DNA from 2 places in the Limnobacter sp. genome. Region 2 is predicted to be linked to the other one. Evidence: predicted binding sites of a transcription regulator. Region 2 holds the regulator's gene; the other holds the start of a gene.

Evidence for each region. The regulator sigma-54, encoded in region 2, starts transcription at its own class of promoters, with help from an activator protein. The targets are predictions, from matches to a motif close to TGGCANGNAANCTGCTTT.
Region 1: glnA (type I glutamate--ammonia ligase) is a predicted target of sigma-54. The motif match lies at 1,332-1,349, and genes of this name have one in related genera.

What each region holds. Positions count from the first base shown of each region.
Region 1 covers NZ_CP121330.1:2,542,149-2,545,437, reverse strand. Annotated here, with positions in the region: gene moaE (molybdopterin synthase catalytic subunit MoaE) at 1-286, shown strand, start outside; gene P0D43_RS12120 (fluoride efflux transporter FluC) at 283-666, shown strand; gene P0D43_RS12115 (rhodanese-like domain-containing protein) at 683-1,153, opposite strand; gene glnA (type I glutamate--ammonia ligase) at 1,490-2,902, shown strand; gene P0D43_RS12105 (DUF4124 domain-containing protein) at 3,080-3,289, shown strand, end outside.
Region 2 covers NZ_CP121330.1:1,037,997-1,041,285, reverse strand. Annotated here, with positions in the region: gene lptC (LPS export ABC transporter periplasmic protein LptC) at 1-21, shown strand, start outside; gene lptA (lipopolysaccharide transport periplasmic protein LptA) at 18-599, shown strand; gene lptB (LPS export ABC transporter ATP-binding protein) at 596-1,351, shown strand; gene P0D43_RS05035 (RNA polymerase factor sigma-54) at 1,364-2,884, shown strand; gene hpf (ribosome hibernation-promoting factor, HPF/YfiA family) at 2,925-3,254, shown strand.

The DNA of each region.
Region 1 (3,289 bases), 1.5 Mb from region 2:
AAAGGCACTTGAAAACATTTTGAAGGTGGCTGATGCACGGTTCGAAATTACATCAGCCATGATTATTCACCGAGTAGGGCCACTGTATCCTGAGGATCAGATCGTGTTTGCCGCAGCCACCAGCGAACACCGGCAGCAGGCTTTTTTGGCCTGTGAGTTCATCATGGATTACCTGAAAACAGAAGCGCCCTTCTGGAAAAAGGAAGACACGCCTGACGGTGCGCGTTGGGTGTCCGCACGCGACAGCGACGATTCCGCCAAAACACGTTGGGAGCAGGCTCAGTGAGTGCGCTGAACGCCTTGGCAGTGTTTGTGGGCGCAGGCTTGGGTGGAGTAGGGCGTTATGGCCTGGGGTTGGTATTGATCCAACCCGCCTGGTTACCTTTTCAAATCGGGACCTTGGCGGCCAACCTGGCGGGCGGCTTTGTCGCCGGTATTTTGTTCTCGGTTTTGGGACCCGTGTGGCTAAAAGCCAACCCTGTGGGTTTGTTTCTCATGACTGGGGTATTGGGTGGGTTGACCACTTTCTCTGCTTTCACAGCCGAAGGCGCTAATTTGTTGCTCGACAAGCCTGTACTGGCCTTGGGGCATGCCGCAGTGCATGTGATGGGCTGTTTGGCAGCGTTTTTTGTGGCTGGCAGGTTGTTTGGCCTTTTCGGGCAATAATGCCCATATTGCGGCGTTAATGTTGCTCCCAGGGCAGCCCATGAAAACGCCATCCATTTGTACTCGAACGCTGGTGAAAGTCGTTCTTGTCACCCTCAAATCCTTCCAGAACATTGATTGCAAATTCAAAACCATGCTTGGCAGCCAATGTGGCGGCATGGTGTGAGCGAGCACCGCTTCTGCAAATAAAAAGTACCGGTTGATGCTTTTCAACCCGCGCTTCAATTTGAGCAATAAAGTCTGGGTTGCGTATTCCGTCGGGATAATTGTTCCACTCCACGTGAAATGAGCGGTCCTCTGAAAAACTCACTTGCCCAACCCAATCCAGTTCTGCGTCTGTTCGCACATCAATCAGCACGGCATTTTCATCGGTATTGAGTAACGCCCAGGCTTCTTGGGGGGTGAGCGCGCCCAAATAGCCCAGCCCCTTTTCAGACGCGTACTGTTTGGCCAGGTCAATCAATTGTTGTGAGGTGGATGGTGGCATCAAGATGTTGTTCGCAAATGGCATTATCAATGAGTGTATTGTAATACAAGCATGCGATCGATTAGACAAAATACTAATTTGCACCGTTGTGGTGCGTTTTGCACTGTAATGGTGCAAATCAGATTGGATGGATTCAAAGTGACCTGCGTGAAGCCTTGATTTGGTGTTGCCTGCGACTTGGTATGAACTTTGCTTTACCCCTCCACGTTGAAGATTGAATTCGTGCTGAGCGTCATATATAGCTGTATCGAACGTGCTATTGTTTCGCTTAAATCAAAGAGTTCAACCCAGAATTTTTTTAGATCACTATCCACCTCACGTACCAGGAGATTTTCAATGGCGACCGCCCAAGATGTAATGAAGATGGTTGCGGAAAACGAAGTGAAGTTTATTGACTTCCGCTTCACCGACACCAAAGGCAAAGAACAGCACGTGTCTGTGCCAGTTAAGATGTTTGACGAAGACAAGTTCGAGTCTGGCCATGCATTCGATGGCTCTTCCATCGCTGGCTGGAAAGGCATTGAAGCCTCTGACATGCTATTGGTGCCCGATGCTGACACTGCTCGCATGGACCCGTTCCGCGAAGAGCCCACACTGATTTTGACTTGCGATGTAATCGAGCCAACCGATGGCAAGGGTTACGACCGCGACCCACGCTCCATCGCGCGCCGTGCTGAAGCTTATCTGAAGTCCTCTGGCCTGGGCGACACGGCCTACTTCGGTCCAGAACCCGAATTCTTTATTTTCGACAGCATCACCTGGGGTGATGAAATGTCTGGCTGTTTCTTCAAGATCAAATCAGAAGAAGCTGCATGGTCTACCAGCATCGATTACGAGCACGGTAACCTGGGTCATCGCCCAACAGTAAAGGGCGGTTATTTCCCTGTGTCCCCAACCGATTCTTTCCAGGACATTCGTTCGGAAATGTGTCTGTTGCTGGAACAGCAAGGCGTACCCGTTGAAGTGCACCACCACGAAGTGGCTGGCGCAGGCCAGAACGAAATCGGCACCATGTTCTCCACGCTGACCAAGCGCGCTGACTGGACTCAAATTTTGAAGTACACCGTATGGAACGTGGCCGCCAGCTATGGCAAAACAGCCACATTCATGCCCAAGCCAATGTGGGGCGACAACGGTTCCGGTATGCACGTTCACCAGTCGATCTGGAAAGACGGCGTGAACCTGTTTGCTGGTAACGGTTACGCAGGTTTGTCTGATTTCGCCCTGTACTTCATCGGCGGTATCATCAAGCACGCCCGTGCCCTGAACGCGTTCACCAACCCATCTACAAACTCGTACAAGCGTTTGGTGCCTCATTACGAAGCGCCGGTAAAACTGGCTTACTCTGCCAAGAACCGTTCTGCTTCTATCCGCATTCCACACGTGTCCAACCCCAAGGGTCGCCGCATTGAAGCGCGCTTCCCGGATCCAATGGCCAACCCATACCTGGCGTTTTCTGCCTTGTTGATGGCTGGTCTGGACGGCATTCAGAACAAGATTCACCCCGGTGAAGCCTCAACCAAAAACCTGTATGACTTGCCTCCAGAAGAAGACGCATTGGTACCAACCGTGTGTTCCAGCCTGGAACAGGCATTGGAAGCCCTGCAGGCTGACCACGAGTTCCTGACTCGTGGTGGCGTGTTCAGCAAGGAAATGATTGATTCATACATTGCCTTGAAAATGGAAGAAGTTCAGCGCTTGCGCATGAGCCCACACCCAGCTGAATACGACATGTACTACGGCCTGTAATTCAGACTGTACGCATTAGTCCGATGTGAAAATGGCCCTGCAAAGGGCCATTTTTGTTTTGAACAGTTTGTAAAGGTCTTCCCCCGTCTGGTATCAGCACTCGCCTTCAATGGGGAGGGGCTTCCGAAGGGGATCGAGTATCATGAAAGTCGTCCGGAATTTTTTAGAGATGCAACCATGGTGAAGTCGAGCGTCATCCAACATTTATTTTTTGCCTTGGTGCTGGGGGTTTTTGTTGTACCCAAGGCGCAAGCCAAAGGCACCGAAATGTTTGTGTGTACAGGCGCAGACGGTGTTCGAACCTATCAAAACTCGGATGGTGGTGCCGGCTGTGTGCCTTTGAACCTGAATCCGATTACTGTGGTGCCTTCTCCCCGTTCAGCCTCA
Region 2 (3,289 bases):
CGCATAGAGGCAAAACGATGAAATGCTCCAACTGGATTTCCATGGCACTGGCAGCACAGGCACTGGCTTTCGGGGTCAGCGTGCACGCACTGGAAGCTGACAAACGGCAACCTACCACCATCGACGCCAACCAGATGACGTACAACGAAAAGTCAAACGTGAACGTGTTTACAGGCAATGTGTTGCTAACGCGCGGAAGCCTTGTGATTCGCGGCGACAAACTCACGTTGACTGAACGCAGCGACGGCACCCAATTCGCCACAGTGGAAGGAAAACCCGCCCGCTTCAAACAACAACGCGACTCTGAACGCCCCAATGAAGTCTTGCTGATCAACGGCACTGGCAACACGATTGAATTTGACGGCGACAAATCGATTGTTACGCTGACCGGCGCAGCCAGCATTCAGAAAAGCACCAATGGTCAGCTGACTGAATCAATTTCCGGCACCAAAATTACTTATGAACAGAACACCGAATTTTTGAATGTGGTGGGCTCGCCCAACAGCAGCGGATCCTCTCGCGTGCAGGCAGTCATCAAGCCGAAAACCCAAACACCTGCACCAGCGCCCGAACCAGCGCCAAAAGGGGGCAGCAAGTGAGTAACACCCCCGCTCAAACCTTGACTGGTCAGGGCCGACTTCAGGCACTCAGCCTGCGCAAAGCCTACCGCAGCAAGCGTGTAATTGAAGACGTCTCACTGCATGTGGACACCGGTGAAGTGGTTGGCTTGCTGGGCCCCAATGGTGCTGGCAAAACCACCTGCTTTTACATGATCGTGGGCCTGGTCAGCGCCGACGAAGGCAATATCTGCCTCGAAGGCAGTGACATCACGCTTCAACCCATTCATGAACGTGCTCGGGCGGGACTCTCCTATCTTCCCCAAGAGGCTTCCGTATTTCGCAAGTTGACGGTGGAAGAAAACATTCGCGCTGTCCTGGAAATTAATCCACCCAAAGACAAAACGGTGGACCAAGCGGTTGAAGATTTGCTCAACGACCTGCAAATAGCGCACATTCGCACCTCGCTGGCCGCCTCACTTTCAGGTGGCGAACGCCGCCGACTTGAAATTGCGCGCGCATTGGGCAGCCAACCCCGCTTTATTTTGCTGGATGAGCCTTTCGCAGGCGTAGACCCAATCGCAGTGCTGGAAATTCAACGCATTGTGGCCTTTCTGAAATCGAAAGGAATTGGCGTGTTGATCACCGACCACAACGTGCGCGAGACGCTGGGCATCTGCGATCGTGCTTACATTATCAGTGCAGGTCGAGTATTGGCCTCGGGTAGTCCGGAACAAATTGTGAAGAACGACGATGTACGCCGCGTGTATCTCGGCGAACACTTCCGGATGTAAAGCTGAGCCCCCATGAAACAATCCCTTCAGCTTAAAGTTTCCCAAAATCTCACGCTCACGCCGCAGCTTCAGCAATCCATTCGATTGCTGCAACTGTCCACACTCGAACTGCAGCAGGAAATTCAACAGGCACTGGCCGAAAACCCGCTACTCGAGCTGGCCGATGAAGAGGCTGTTGAAGGCGAACGTACACTCAGCCTGGACAGCAGCAATGGCGAATTGCACGAGCCACAGGGCGACAGCTTCGAAGCCGAACCGGACCCACGCAAAGCCAGTGAGCCCGTCAGCGATCAACAAGCTGAACAAGACAACCAAAGCGAAGAAATTGTTCAACGCGAGACCATCGACTCCATTCAGGACAACTGGGAAGGTGACTGGCGCGACAACAGCGGCGCAGGTGCCGATGGCGACGAAGAAAAACCCGGCCTTCAACTGGCTGCGCCCGACAGCAGCCTGCACCAGCACCTCATCGACCAGCTGCGCATGACGCAGGCCAGCGAACGCGACAAAAACCTGGTGCTGTGGCTGATCGACTACCTTAGCGACGATGGCTACCTGACCGTTGAACTTGAAGACCTGTGGGAAACCTTGCAGGACGAACCCGACCTGGAGTTTGAAGAACTGAGCGCGGCACTGCGCCTGCTGCAAAGCTTCGACCCACCCGGCGTGGGCGCACGCAATGCGGCAGAGTGCCTGTTGCTGCAACTGGCCCAGCGCCGGGACATTACTTGCCAAACAAACCTGTACGGCAACTGCCAACACATTATCCGCGACCATTTGAGTTTGCTCGCCCAGCGTGACTTCACCAAACTGAAGAAAGCCCTGAATGTCGACGAAGACACTTTAAAGATCTGCCATCAAATAATCCGCTCGCTAGAACCTTTTCCCGGCGCGCGCTTTCGGCGCATTGACGACGATCATGTGGTGCCCGATGTCATTGTTAAAAAACTCAGTGGACAATGGCATGTGCAGCTCAACCCCGATGTGATGCCCAAAATTCGAATCAATGAAATGTACGCCTCGATCCTGAGGTCTCACCGTGGTCAAAGCGCACAACTCAGCGCGCAACTTCAAGAGGCCCGGTGGCTCTTAAAAAACGTTCAACAGCGATTTGACACTATTTTACGGGTGAGCCAAGCGATCGTAGAACGACAAATCGGCTACTTCAATCATGGCGAAATCGCAATGCAACCCTTGGTTCTGCGGGAAATTGCTGATTTACTGGGACTGCATGAATCGACCGTGTCAAGGGTTACCACGCAAAAATATATGTTGACGCCCTATGGGTTGGTTGAGCTAAAGTATTTCTTCGGAAGTCATGTTTCCACCGATTCAGGTGGGCAAGCTTCCAGCACGGCCATCCGTGCACTCATCAAGCAACTGATTTCTGCGGAGGACGCCAAGCAGCCGATATCTGACAGCCAAATCGCCGACCTACTCGGTCAACAGGGCATCGTGGTCGCAAGACGCACGGTCGCTAAATACCGGGAATCACTGAAAATACCCCCGGTGAACATGCGTAAGTCGCTTTAAAGTTAAAGCTTCCCCCCGCAGCAACGAAAGGAGATACCTTATGAACTTGAACATCAATGGTCATCATCTGGAAGTTACCCCAGCTATTCGAAATTATGTAATTGAAAAACTGGACCGGGTGAAAAGGCATTTTGATCACGTCATTGATGCATCGGTGACCATCTCGGTGGTCAAGCTGGTTCAAAGGGCAGATGTTACGCTGCACGTTCGCGGCAAAGACATACACGCTGAATCAAGTCATGAAAACCTCTACGCAGCCATTGATGCGCTGGCCGACAAACTCGATCGCCAGGTATTGCGGCACAAAGACAAACTTACCAATCACAATCACACGCCCATAAAACACCAAGTGGTAGAAGAAGCTGAATAAACCACTGTAATTTCAGGGAAATTCAAAAGGCGGAC